3 regions of the Variovorax sp. LjRoot84 genome follow, and region 2 is predicted to be linked to each of the others. Evidence: predicted binding sites of a transcription regulator. Region 2 holds the regulator's gene; each other region holds the start of a gene.
What was found. The regulator LexA, encoded in region 2, represses DNA repair genes until DNA is damaged. The targets are predictions, from matches to a motif close to ACTGTATNNNNATACAGT.
Positions count from the first base shown of each region.

Region 1: ACSQ9I_RS28530 (ATP-dependent helicase) is a predicted target of LexA. The motif match lies at 2,822-2,839, and genes of this name have one in related genera.
Region 3: recA (recombinase RecA) is a predicted target of LexA. The motif match lies at 2,427-2,444, and genes of this name have one in related genera.

Region 1 covers NZ_CAXUTE020000001.1:5,782,612-5,787,157, forward strand. Annotated here, with positions in the region: gene ACSQ9I_RS28520 (PTS sugar transporter subunit IIA) at 1-27, opposite strand, end outside; gene hpf (ribosome hibernation-promoting factor, HPF/YfiA family) at 121-450, opposite strand; gene ACSQ9I_RS28530 (ATP-dependent helicase) at 698-2,809, opposite strand; gene corA (magnesium/cobalt transporter CorA) at 3,019-4,005, shown strand; gene ACSQ9I_RS28540 (5'-methylthioadenosine/adenosylhomocysteine nucleosidase) at 3,998-4,546, opposite strand, start outside.
Region 2 covers NZ_CAXUTE020000001.1:2,673,912-2,678,457, forward strand. Annotated here, with positions in the region: gene ACSQ9I_RS13550 (MFS transporter) at 1-1,067, opposite strand, end outside; gene ACSQ9I_RS13555 (D-2-hydroxyacid dehydrogenase family protein) at 1,064-2,071, opposite strand; gene ACSQ9I_RS13560 (hypothetical protein) at 2,191-2,499, opposite strand; gene lexA (transcriptional repressor LexA) at 2,616-3,290, opposite strand; gene ACSQ9I_RS13570 (asparaginase) at 3,365-4,360, shown strand; gene ACSQ9I_RS13575 (hypothetical protein) at 4,365-4,546, shown strand, end outside.
Region 3 covers NZ_CAXUTE020000001.1:5,987,982-5,992,527, reverse strand. Annotated here, with positions in the region: gene ACSQ9I_RS29530 (sensor histidine kinase N-terminal domain-containing protein) at 1-1,162, opposite strand, end outside; gene ACSQ9I_RS29525 (response regulator) at 1,179-1,850, opposite strand; gene ACSQ9I_RS29520 (MarR family winged helix-turn-helix transcriptional regulator) at 1,875-2,360, opposite strand; gene recA (recombinase RecA) at 2,508-3,575, shown strand; gene recX (recombination regulator RecX) at 3,586-4,035, shown strand; gene ACSQ9I_RS29505 (SRPBCC family protein) at 4,019-4,456, shown strand; gene argC (N-acetyl-gamma-glutamyl-phosphate reductase) at 4,467-4,546, opposite strand, start outside.

The sequences.
Region 1 (4,546 bases), 3.1 Mb from region 2:
CGGCAGGATGGACGCGAGTCGGTTCATGTTGGGGCGGGGCGGGGGCGATTATGCACCTGCTCCGCAAAAAGCAAAGGGCCGCCCTGAGGCGGCCCGCAAGAGTATTTGCCCGGAGAGGTACTACATCACGCGCTTCGGCGCCTCGTGATGGTGGTCCTGCAGGCGGTCTTTGTGACGGACCACCTGCCGATCGAGCTTGTCCACCAGCTCGTCGACCGCGGCGTAGAGATCAGCGTGGCTCGATTCCGCGAACATGTCATTGCCCTTGACGTGAATATTGCATTCGGCGCGTTGCCGGCGTTCCTTTTCCTTTTGCTTTTCCACCGTGAGGATCACCTTCACATCGACCACCTGGTCGAAATGGCGGGTGATTCGGTCCAGCTTGCTCGTAACGTAGCTGCGCAAGGCGGGGGTGACGTCGAGGTGATGACCGCTGATCGTCAAATTCATGAATGACCTCCTGGATTGACGGTTGGGGAAAAAGACCCCGCTTCAGGGTGAAGCGTGGCCGGCGAAATGGGGAAACGCGGGGGAAGGAAAGAAGAAGGAAGGGGGAGGGAGAGGAACGGGGGAAGGTCGGTTCACTATGCCCATGCTGTCATCGAATTGCAATCCCTTCCATGGCAAACCCCGGCATCGCCCGCCCACGCTCACGGCGCGCTATCGATTTGATAGTGCTAAAGACCTCGCGCGGCGCTCAGCGCCACGCGGCCCGCATGCGGCTCAGCAGATCGATCGTGGCCGCCGGCGGCGGTACATGGGGTGCGCGTTCGGGCGGCGGCGGCCAGGTCTGCTCGTCGAAGCGCTCGGCATCGGCGGCCGAAATGAAGCGCGTGCGGCCGGCGTACAGATGCCGGTCGCCGCGCGCCGCCTGCTGCGTGACGTAGAAGCGCTGAGGCACCAGCAGGTGCAGGTGATCGCGCGCGCGGGTCATCGCCACGTAGAGCAGGCGCCGCTCCTCCTCCAGCTCCTGTGCGCCCTGCGCCACGTCGGCGGGGATGCAGCCGTCGACCACATTGAGCACGTGCACCGAGCGCCACTCCTGCCCCTTGGCGGAGTGGATGGTCGAGAGAATCAGGTAGTCCTCGTCGAGCAGCGGCGGACCCGGGCGGTCGCTCGTCGCTTCGGGCGGATCGAGCGTGAGTTCGGTCAGGAAGCGCTCCCGCGAGGCATAGCCCGAGGCCAGGCGCGCGAGCTGCTCGACGTCGCCGCGCCTGAGGCCGGCATCGTCGTGAAGCCGCTCGAGGTGGGGCAGATACCACTGCAACGCGAGCTCCATGTCGGCCGGCCAGGCGAGCGTGGGCGCGCGCAATTCGGCATAGATGGCCGCGAAGCGCGCCCACTCTTCCTTCGCGGCGGCAGGCGGCACGAAGGCCTGCACGACGGCACCGGGGTCTGAAGCCTCGGCCATCGCGTCGAGCAGCCGCGTGGAGCTGACCGGCCCGATGCCCGGAATCAGCTGCGTGACGCGAAAGCCCGCCATGCGCCCGCGCGGATTCTGGGCGAAGCGCAGCACCGCCAGCAGGTCCTTCACATGCGCGGCTTCGAGAAACTTGAGGCCGCCGTACTTGACGAAGGGGATGTTGCGCCGCGCCAGCTCGAGCTCGAGCGCGGCGCTGTGGCTCGAGCTGCGGAACAGCACGGCCTGCGATTTCAGCGCCAGACCGCCTTCGCGGTGCGCGAGCACGCGCTCGGCCACGAAGCGGGCCTGCTGTGCTTCGTCGGGCACCAGCACCAGCTGCGGCCGTCCGGCCGAGGGCTTGTCGGTCCAGAGAGTCTTGGCGTGGCGCTCCGCAGCGGCGGCGATCACCGCGTTGGAGACATCGAGGATGGGCTGGGTCGAGCGGTAGTTGCGCTCCAGCGTGACCACCCGCGCGGGCTGCGTGAACTGCTGCGGAAAGTCGAGGATGTTGCGCACCGTCGCGCCGCGGAACGAGTAGATCGACTGCGCGTCGTCGCCGACCACGGTGAGGCCGCGGCCGTCGGGCTTGAGCGCGCGCAGGATGGCGGCCTGCAGCAGATTGGTGTCCTGGTACTCGTCGACCAGCACGTGGTCGAAGCGCGCGCCGATCTGCGCCGCCAGCGCGGGCTCCGCCACCATCTCGGCCCAGTACAGTAGCAGGTCGTCATAGTCGAGCACCTGCTGCGCCTGCTTGGCTTCGACGTAAGCGCCGAAGAGGCGCTTGAGCTCGGCCCCCCATTCGGCGCACCACGGAAACGCATGCGCGAGAACCTCGGCCAGCGGCGCGCAGCTGTTGACGGCGCGCGAGTAGATCGAGAGGCAGGTTCCCTTGCGCGGAAAGCGCCGCTCCATGGACGCGAGGCCGATGTCGTTGCGCACCAGGCCCATCAGGTCTTCGGCATCGCCGCGGTCGTGAATAGTGAAGTTCTCGTGCAGGCCGATCTGCGCCGCGTGTTCGCGCAACAGGCGCGCGCCGATGCCATGGAAGGTGCCAGCCCAGGGCAAGGCCGGCGGCGCATCGGATTTCAGGCCGAGCACGCGCGCCAGCACTTGGCCCGCGCGGCGCTCCATCTCCTGCGCCGCGCGGCGCGAAAAGGTCAGCAAGAGGATGCGCTGCGGATCGGCGCCGCGCGCGATCAGGTGGGCCACGCGATGCGCGAGCGTGCTGGTCTTGCCTGAGCCCGCGCCGGCAATCACGAGCAGCGGCCGCTGGTCTTCCGGAGCCTCGCCGAGGGCCGTGCCGACACCGTGCTCCACCGCCGCACGCTGCTCGTCGTTGAGCGTGGCGAGCGCGGCCGCGAGGCGCTCGGCCTGGCTCGTGGGTGCGGGTGTCGCGAGGCTTTGCATCGCCGCGACTTTACTGGATGTCCATCCAGATGCCAGCGGAAAAGCGCCGGGGCCGATGACATAATCGCGCCTCGCTGCAACCGGAGACTTTGCATGGAAACCGTTCCGCCTCGGCAGCTTTCAACTCCCCTGTGATGCGTTGTTGGCCAGGGACTTGAAAGCGCCCCGAACCCTCGCCAACCGCCACAAAAATTCACCGGGAGTGAGCCATGCTCAATATCTTCACGCTCGCCAACGGCCGCCTTGTCCAGGAAGAAATCGAGGCCCTCGAAGAGCTCTCTCAGTTCCAGCCGATCTGGGTCGATCTCGAATCCCCCACACTCGAAGAAAAGCGCTGGATCAAGCAGTACTACGGCCTGTCCATCCCCGAGGATGCGATGGACGAGGACATCGAGGAGTCGGCGCGCTTCTACGAAGAAGACAACGGCGAGCTGCACGTACGCAGCGACTTCCTGATCGATGACGCCGAGAACCCGCGCTCCGTGCGCGTCGCCTTCATCCTCAACCAGCACAACACCGAACTGCGCAGCCGCGGCGTGCTGTTCTCGATTCACGACGAAGACGTGCCGGTGTTCCGCCTGCTGCGCATGCGCGCGCGCCGCGCACCCGGCCTGATCGAGGATGCCAAGGAAGTGCTCTTGAAGCTCTTCGATGCCGACGCCGAGTACTCGGCCGACTCGCTCGAGAACATCTACGACGAGCTGGAAGTCGCGGGCAAGAAAGTGCTGGAAGGCAACGTCAGCGACGAACTGGCCGGCGAGGTGCTGGCCGCGATCGCGCGGCAGGAGGACCTGAACGGCCGCATCCGCCGCAACGTGATGGACACGCGCCGCGCGGTGAGCTTCATGATGCGCAGCCGCATGCTGAACGCCGAGCAGTTCGAGGAGGCGCGCCAGATCCTGCGCGACATCGAGTCGCTCGACAACCACACCGCCTTCCTGTTCGACAAGATCAACTTCCTGATGGATGCGACCGTCGGTTTCATCAACATCAACCAGAACAAGACCATCAAGATCTTCTCGGTGGCGAGCGTCGCGCTGCTGCCGCCGACCTTGATCGCGAGCGTGTACGGCATGAACTTCAAGCTCATGCCGGAGCTGGAATGGGGCTACGGCTACGCGTACGCGATCGTGCTGATGGTCGCCAGCGCCCTGGTGCCGATGTGGTACTTCCGCCGCCGCGGCTGGCTCAAGTAGCCGCTCGGCCGGACAGCGTGGCGAGCCAGGCGTCGATCACCGCGAGGCTGTAGCGGCTCGCGACGGCGGCGACGAAGCGCAGGAAGTCGGCATGCGCCGCGTCGTCGGCGCGGTCCGAGATCGTGCGCACCGCGGCGAATGGCACGCGGTAATCGTGGCACACCTGCGCCACCGCGGCGCCTTCCATCTCGACCGCCAGCGCGTCGGGCAACTCGCGCCGGAGCGCATCGCTTTCGGCGGCGGTCGAGACGAAGCGGTCGCCGCTCACCAGCAGGCCGCGATGCAGCCGGGGCGCCTGCAGGCCGAAGTCGTCGACCACCGTCTGCCCGAGCAGCGCGACCGGATCGCGCAGCAGGCCGGCGGCCACGGCGGCCAGCGCATCGCTGATCGCGGTGTCGGCCGCGAAGCGCGCATGCCCGGTCAACGGCACCTCGTATTTGGGAAAGATCGGCGAGGCGTCCAGATCGTGCTGCAGCAGCTTGGTCGCCACCACCACGTCGCCCACCCGCACGCCGGGCCCGAGCCCACCTGCAACGCCGGT
Region 2 (4,546 bases):
GCGTCATGGGCCAGCAGCCAGCCTCCGGCTGCGGCACCCACCGCTTGCCCCACGTAGATGCCGGAACTGTTGAGCGCCACCGAGCCCGGCGCGAGCGCGGGCGCCATCGAGACCAGGCGTGCCTGCTGAGCCGAGTTGGTGGCGAAGCAGCCGAAGCCCCAGGGCACGATGATCAGCGCCAGCCCCGCGAGCGTCACGCCCAGAGGCCACAGAAGAAGGCTCAGCGCGATCAGCGACGTCGTGAGCAGCACCATCTGCGAGGCGCCCATGCGGTCGATGTACCGGCTCACGAGCATGTTGCCGAGCAGGCCGCAGACGCCGAACCAGCCCCACATCAGGCCCAGTGCCGTGGCGTCCGCGCCCAGCGCTTGCTTGAGGACGGGTGCGAAATAGCTGAACAGAACGAACTGGCCCGCGCCTTGCAGCGCGGTGACGGAGACGACGCCCATCAGCAACGGACTCTTGAGCACCTGGGCCCAGGCCGCGCGCGACAGCGCGGCCGGCCGGATGCCCGATGGGAGCTTGCGCCAGATCCAGGCTGCGCTGAGGATCGACAGGAGCGCGATCGTCGCGAACGCGGTGCGCCAGCCGAAATGACCGCCGATCAGCGTGCCGAGCGGAAGGCCCAGCACCGAGGCCATGGACCATCCCAGAAAAACGAAGGTGACGGCGCGGCCCCGCTGCTCGGGCGGCACCAGCAGACCCACGCAGGCGGCCGCCTGCGGCGTGAAGATCGCGGGCGCGACGACCGTCAGCATGCGCACCACCAGCAGCCCGCCGAAGTTCGGCATCAGCGTCGCGAGAAGATGCCCTGCCGCATACCACAGCATGGTGCAGGCGAGCAGCACCCGGCGGTCCCAGCCCGCGACCACGGCCGCCAGCAAGGGAGCGCCGAGGCACATCACGACGGCCGCCGCGGTGATCAACTGGCCGGCGGTAGCCGCGCTGACTTGCAGCGAGGTGCTGAGTTCGTTGAGCGTGCCGGGCACCACCATCACGCCCGTCCCGATCACGAAGTTGCCCGCCAGCAGGGCCCACAAAGCTGCCGGCAGCGCAGGCTGTTTCAACGGCGGACCTGCAGTGCGCCCGGATTCACGATGTTGGTCGGGTTGCCCTTGATGAAGCTGACGACGTTGTCGAAGGCCTGGCCGAAGTACATCTCGTAGCTGTCCTGCTCGACGTAGCCGATGTGCGGGGTGCAGATGCAGTTCTCCAGGCGCAGCAGCGCATGGCCTTGCAGCGGCGGCTCGCTCTCGAACACGTCGACGGCTGCCAGCCCGGGCCGGCCGCGGTTGAGGGCCGCGAGCAGCGCGTCCTGTTCGACCAGCTCGGCGCGCGAGGTGTTGACGAACAGTGCGGTGGGCTTCATGCGCGACAGATCCTCGAGGGTGACCAGGCCCCGTGTTTCCTCCGCCAGCCGCAGATGGATCGACAGCACGTCGGCCACGCTGAAAAAGATGTCCCGGTTCGGTGCCACCTGAAAGCCGTCGGACCGTGCCCTGGCGCAGCTCTCCTCGCGGCCCCAGATCACCACCTGCATGCCGAAGGCCTGCCCATAGCGTGCGACCAGCTGGCCGATGCGCCCATAGCCCCAGATGCAAAGCGTCTTGCCCTTGAGCACCGAGCCGAGCCCGAAATTGGGAGGCATCGAAGCCGACTTGAGCCCCGACTGCTGCCAGGCGCCATGCTTGAGGTTGCTGATGTACTGCGGCAAGCGGCGCATCGCCGTCATGATCAGCGCCCAGGTGAGTTCGGCCGGCGCCAGCGGCGAGCCCGTGCCTTCGGCCACCGCGATGCCTTGCTCCGTGCACGCATGCACGTCGATGTGGCTGCCGACCCGGCCGGTCTGCGAGATGAGCTTGAGCTTGGGGAGCTTCTCGATCAGCTGGCGAGAGATCTGTGTGCGTTCACGGATCAGCACGATCACGTCGGCATCCTTGAGCCGCACCGAGAGCTGCCCGATGCCTTTGACCGTGTTGGTGTAGACCTTGGCCGCGTACGCGTCGAGTTTGGAAGCGCAGCGCAGCTTGCGCACCGCGTCCTGGTAGTCGTCGAGGATCACAATGTTCATGGCATGCCATTGTGCCTCGCACCATCCGCGTACTCCGTGCCCTGCGTTCCACAGGCGCACGCTGCCCGGGGATAACCCAGGCTCGGTACGGCTTCAATTGCCGATCGGCATCGCCTCGCTCAATGCAGGCGGCTGGCGCGCGGCACGGTGTCCGCCGCTTCCAGGGCGGCCAGCCGATCGAGTTCGGCGCAGACGTCCGCCATGCGGCCCGAGATCACGACGCGGCCCGCGTTCTGGCCGGGGCGCTGCGCATCGACCGTGCGTACCACGCGCAGGGGACGCGTCGGCGCGGGTGCAGAGGCACAGCTGGGCCGAATGCCGACATAGCGAAGGCCGGACGAACGCCTGCGGCGCGAAGGCATCCAGCGATCGGCCAGCGATTGCAGCGGCATGAACAGATCAGCAAGGCTGAGAAGAGCGATTCCCATGTGAACTCCAGAAAAGTCAGAGGTTGAACACAGGCAGGATTGCTTTCATCGGCTGCTACAGGGTGATGGCCCTCGGCCATACGCCCGCCACCTGTCGCGGCCGGGGTTTGGACCCCCTACATGAGCATCGTGTTGCGGATCAGGCCTACGGCCAAGCCTTCGATCTCGAAAGGCTCGCCGGGCTGAACGACGATGGTGGGGTAGTCGGGGTTTTCGGCATGCAGCTCGATGACCTGCTTGTTGCGCTTGAGGCGCTTGACCGTGACTTCGTCGCCCAGCCGGGCCACCACGATCTGGCCGTTGCGGGCTTCCTTGGTGGCTTGCACCGCCAGCAGGTCGCCATCCATGATGCCGGCGTCGCGCATGGACATGCCACGCACCTTGAGCAGGTAGTCGGGCTGGCGCTGGAACAGGGTGTTCTCGACGTAGTAGGTCTGGTCGACGTGCTCCTGCGCGAGGATGGGCGAGCCTGCAGCCACACGGCCGATCAGCGGCAGCGCGAGCTGGGCCATGCCGGGCAGCGACAGGGAGAATTGGTTGTTGCGCGATTCGTTCAGCGAGCGCAGTGCGTCGCCCTTGAGGCGGATGCCGCGCGAGGTGCCGCTCACGAGTTCGATCACGCCTTTGCGTGCCAGGGCCTGCAAATGTTCTTCGGCCGCATTGGCCGACTTGAAGCCCAGTTCGGCGGCGATCTCGGCACGCGTGGGCGGGGCGCCGGTGCGTGCGATGGCGCTCTGGATCAAGTCCAGAATCTGCTGCTGGCGGGCGGTAAGCTTGACGGCGAACTGCATTGATGACTCCTTGCGGCACTGGCTGAATATCCAGTACCTGTATTTTTAACCAGTTTCCGGAGGTTTGGCAAGACATGGTCGATACCCTTCGAGAAGGCAAGCGCCGCGTGATCGTTCTGGGCACCGGCGGCACCATCGCCGGCCGCGCTACGGCGGCCGGCGACAACATCGGCTACACGGCCGGGCAAGTAGGCGTGACGGAACTGCTGGGCGGCATCGAGGCGCCCGAAGGCATCGCACTCGCGGCCGAGCAAGTGGCGCAGATTGACAGCAAGGACATGAGCTTTGCGATCTGGCGTACGCTGGCCGAGCGCTGCGCCCATTGGCTCGCCGAGCCCGACGTAGCGGGCCTCGTCATCACCCATGGCACCGACACGCTGGAGGAAACAGCCTTCTTCCTGCAGTCGGTGCTGGCTCCGTCGAAGCCGGTGGTCCTGACCTGCGCGATGCGGCCCGCGACCGCGCTGTCGCCAGACGGCCCGCAGAACGTGCGCGATGCGATCGCGGTCGCGTCCAGCCCCGGCGCGCTGGGCGTGGTGGCCGTCTGCGCGGGCACGGTGCACAGCGCCTTCGACGTCCAGAAGGTCCACACCTACCGGCTCGACGCCTTCGACTCCGGCGATGCGGGACCGGTGGCCTATGTGGAGGAGGGCGCGGTGCGCGGCCTCCGAAGCTGGCCGGTATCGCCGCAACAGGATGCGCGCGAGCTCTTCGAACGGATGACGAATGCCGCCCGCTGGCCCCATGTGGAAATCGTGATGAGTCATGCGGAGGCGCGCGGCAGCCTGATCGACACACTGATTCGCGAGCGCCAGTCCGGCGCCGCCGAGCCGGTAGAGGGCCTGGTGCTCGCGGCCACCGGCAACGGCACCTTGCACCTTGCGCTGGAAGAAGCCGCGCTGCGGGCGCAGGCTGCCGGCATTGCGGTCGTGCGCGCCACGCGATGCACGCAGGGCCGCATCCTGCCGGCGCCGAATGCACTCTTGCGTGACGCGGGCGCACTGACTCCCGTCAAGGCGCGCATCGCGCTGGTGCTGGAGCTGATGGCAGATCAGCCGGCCGCCGATTGAGGCCATGTTCAGCGCTCTGCAATCGCACTCGTGGGCCTATCCGGCGCTGGAGGCGGTGCACATCATCGGCATCGCACTCCTGCTCGGCAATCTCGTGGCGCTCGAGCTGCGGGTGTTCGGACGTGCGGCTGCCTTGCCGGTGCAGGCGATGGCCAGGCTGTCGCTGTCGATCGCGCTCTGCGGCTT
Region 3 (4,546 bases), 3.3 Mb from region 2:
CGCCCGGCCGCTCGGGCACCGAGGGCGTGTAGTTGATGGCGTTGTCGACCAGGTTGCGCACCAGCTCCTTGAGCAGCGTCGGGTTGCCCTCGAGCACGACGCCCGGCGCGCCCGCCTCGGCGCCGTCGTAGCCCAGGTCGATGCGCTTCTCGATCGCACGCGGCACCGCCTCGCGCACCACCTCGATGGCGAGGCGCGCCAGGTCGCAAGGCTGGCGCGCGATGCTGGCGCCGCTGCCCTCCGCGCGCGCCAGCGACAGCAGCTGGTTCACCGTGTGCGTGGCGCGCATGCTCGCGCGGCCGATCTGCTTGAGCGACTGCTTGAGCTCGTTCGCATTGGCGCCCTCGCGCTGCGCCAGGTCGGCCTGCATGCGCAGCCCCGCGAGCGGCGTCTTGAGCTGGTGCGCCGCGTCGGCCAGGAAGCGCTTCTGCGTGCCGATGGAATCGTTGAGCTTGCTCAGCAGGTCGTTGACCGACAGCACCAGCGGCACCACCTCGAGCGGCACCGAGGATTCGTCGAGCGGGCTCAGGTCGCCGGGCCGGCGCTCGCGGATGCGCGCCTCCACCACCGACAGCGGCTTGATGCCGCGCACCAGCGCGAGCCAGATCAGCAGCACCGCGAGCGGCAGGATCGCGAACTGGGGAAGCAGCACGCCGCTGATGATCTCGGCGGCGAGCACCGACTGCTTCTTGCGCGTCTCGGCCATCTGCAGCAGCACCGGGGGTTCGTCGGCCGTGGCGCTCGCCACCCAGAGCGAGGCCACACGCACCGGCTTGCCGTGCATCTCGCCGTCGCGCAGGTACACGGTGCCCGTCACCGGCGGCTCGTCGGTATGGGGAAAAGGGACGTCACGCTCGCCGCTCAGCAGCTCGCCATGCCCGTCCAGCACCTGGTAGTACACGCGGTCGGCGTCGTCGCCGCGCAGGATCTCGCGCGCCGCCTGCGGCAGCACGAACTGCGCCGCGTCCTGCTGCAGGTTCACCAGCTTGGCCAGCGTGCGGAGGTTGTGTTGCAGTTCGCGGTCGAAGGGCGCGTTGGCGATGCCCTGCGCGACCAGCCACGTGACGCCGATGCTGACCGGCACCAGCAGCAGCAGCGGCGTGAGCATCCAATCGAGGATCTCGCCGAAAAGGGAGCGCTGCGCGCGCTGGAAGAGCTTCACCGAAGGCTCAGGGGAATCACGGGATCTTCTCGAGGCAGTAGCCGAGGCCGCGCACGGTGGCGATGTGGATCGGGCCCTTCTCGATCTTCTTGCGCAGCCGATGGATGTAGACCTCGATCGCGTTGAGGCTCACTTCCTCGCCCCACTCGCAGAGCCGCTCGACCAGCTGGTCCTTGCTCACCAGCCGGCCGGCGCGCTGCAGCAGCACCTCGAGCAGGCCGAGTTCGCGCGCCGAGAGCTCGATCATCTTGCCGTCGATGGTCGCCACGCGGCCGGCCTGGTCGTAGACCAGCGGGCCGTGCTTGATCGCATTGCTGGTGGCGCCCATGCCGCGCCGCGTGAGCGCGCGCACGCGCGCCTCGAGTTCCTGCAGCGAGAAGGGCTTGGCCATGTAGTCGTCGGCGCCGTAGTCCAGGCCCTTGACGCGTTCCTCGACGCTGTCGGCCGCCGTCAGCACCAGCACCGGCAGCTGCGAACCGCGGGCGCGCAGCCGCTTCAAGATTTCGAGGCCGTGCATGTTGGGCAGGCCGAGGTCGAGGATCAGCAGATCGAATTCGCTGTTGGTCATCAGCGCGGCATCGGCCTGCGAACCGGTCGCCACATGGTCGACGGCCGAACCCGAGGTGCGCAGACTGCGCAGCAGGGCATCCGCCAGCACCTGGTCGTCTTCCGCAATCAGTATTCGCATGGCGTGTCTCCAGACGCTGGGATTCTAGGCCGCGGCATAGGCTTCGAGACCGATGGTTACCACGGTGGCGATCTCGTCGCCGACGCTGGCGCGGAACTCTTTTTCTGCCTGCGCCACGGCATGGCGGAAGGCTTCCAGCCAGGCGAGGCCGTCGGCGGTGAACAGCACGCGCCGGGCGCGCGCATCGAGCGGGTCGGGGCCGCGCGTCACCAGGCCCCAGGCCTCGCACTGGTCGACCAGCGTGCCCATGGCCTGCTTGGTCATGCCGGCGCGCTCGGCGAGTTCGGTCAGGCGCGAGCCTTCGCGCGACAGATGGCGCGTGATGTGGATGTGCGCCGCGCTCACCTGCGCGCGCGCCGCGAGGTTCGACAGCGCCAGCGGCACGTCGGCATCGTGCGCCATCAGCGCCAGCACGCGCTCGTCGAAGCGGCGCATGGCATGGCCCAGCAGGCGGCCCAGGTGGGTTTGGCGCCAGGCGTCGGGGTCGATCGGAAATGCAGCGTCTATCAAGTGCGATCGATAGTAAAGCAAACTGACCAAAAAATGGGTTTACTCGAATCCATCAACCTCTACACTACTGTTCAAGCATCCAGCCTGTGATTAAAAGCAGATTGGATGAGCCCAACACAACCCGTTGATATTCAAGGAGATTTCCACATGGACGCACTCGTCAAAGGCACCAGCATCTCGGTCGCAGGCAGCGAAAAGGCCAAGGCCCTCCAGGCCGCGCTGGCCCAGATCGAAAAGCAGTTCGGCAAGGGCACGATCATGCGGCTGGGCGAAGGCGAGGCGCTGGAAGACATCCAGGTGGTCTCCACCGGCTCGCTCGGCCTCGACATCGCGCTCGGCGTCGGCGGCCTGCCGCGCGGCCGCGTGATCGAGATCTACGGTCCGGAATCCTCGGGCAAGACCACGCTCACGCTGCAGGTCATCGCCGAGATGCAGCGCCAGGCCGGCACCTGCGCCTTCGTCGATGCCGAGCACGCGCTCGACGTGCAGTACGCGCAGAAGCTCGGCGTGAACCTGTCGGACCTGCTGATCAGCCAGCCCGACACCGGCGAGCAGGCGCTGGAAATCGTCGATTCGCTGGTGCGCTCCGGCGCGGTCGACCTGATCGTGATCGACTCGGTCGCCGCGCTCACGCCCAAGGCCGAAATCGAAGGCGAAATGGGCGACTCGCTGCCCGGCCTGCAGGCCCGCCTGATGAGCCAGGCGCTGCGCAAGCTCACCGCCACCATCAAGAAGACCAACTGCATGGTCATCTTCATCAACCAGATCCGCATGAAGATCGGCGTGATGTTCGGCTCGCCCGAAACCACCACCGGCGGCAATGCGCTGAAGTTCTACGCCTCGGTGCGCCTGGACATCCGCCGCATCGGCACCATCAAGAAGGGCGACGAGGCGATCGGCAACGAGACCAAGGTCAAGGTGGTGAAGAACAAGGTTTCGCCGCCCTTCAAGACGGCCGAGTTCGACATCCTGTTCGGCGAAGGCATCAGCCGCGAGGGCGAAATCATCGACATGGGCGTGAACGCCAAGATCGTCGACAAGTCGGGCGCCTGGTATGCCTACAACGGCGAGAAGATCGGACAGGGCCGCGACAACGCGCGCGAGTTCCTGCGCGAGAACCCGGCGCTCTCGCGCGAGATCGAGAACAAGGTGCGCGAATCGCTGGGCATTCCGCTTCTGGCCGAAGCGGCAGACGTCACGCCCGCCGAGAAGTAAGCCTCGTGCAATGGCTTTCAGCGCTCCTTCTCTCAAAGGCCGCGCCCTGCGTCTCCTGAGCCAGCGCGAGCATTCGCGCAGCGAGCTCGAGCGCAAGCTGGCCAAGTACGAAGAAGAGCCCGGCACGCTGGCGCGTGCGCTCGACGAGCTGGCCGCCAAAGACTTCATCAGCGAGGCGAGGGTGGTGCAGTCGGTGCTGCACCAGCGCGCGGCCCGGCACGGCGCCGCGCGCGTGCGCCAGGAGCTGCTGCACAAGGGCGTTGCGCCCGAAGCGGTGGCCGAAGCGCTCGCAAGCCTCTCGGGCAGCGAGTTCGACCGTGCGCTCGAAGTGTGGCGGCAGCGCTTCGGCACGCTGCCGCATGACGCGGCGGAGCGCGCGAAGCAGACGCGCTTTTTGCTGGCGCGCGGATTTGCCAGTGCCGTCGTCGCCAAGGTGCTCCGACATGACCCCGATGAATGAAAACAAGTCGCCCCTGTCGCGCGTGATCACGCGGCAGGTGGCCTGCGACTGGCGCCGCGCCTATGCAGTGGCGGCCGACCCGGTGCGCCTGCCCGAATGGGCCAGCGGCCTGGCCGACGGCGCGGTCAGCCGCGAGGGCGGGCACTGGGTCGCTCAGACCTCGTCGGGCCGTGCGCGCCTGCGTTTTGCGCCGGCCAATGAACTCGGCGTGATGGATCACTGGGTGTTGCCGGAGGGCGCCCCCGAAGGCGCCCCCGAGGTCTACGTGCCGTTCCGCGTGATCGAGGTGAGCCCCGGCCGTTGCGAACTGCAGTTCACGCTGCTCCGCCTGCCGGGTATGGACGACCAGGCCTACGAACGCGATGCGGCCTGGATCGCGCGCGACCTGCAGGCCTTGAAGCAGCTGCTCGAGCAGGCCTGAGCCGCGCGGCTCAGAGCCCGAGCATCAATTTGAGGTTCTGCACCGCGGCGCCGCTGGCGCCCTTGCCCAGGTTGTCCAGCCGCGCGATGA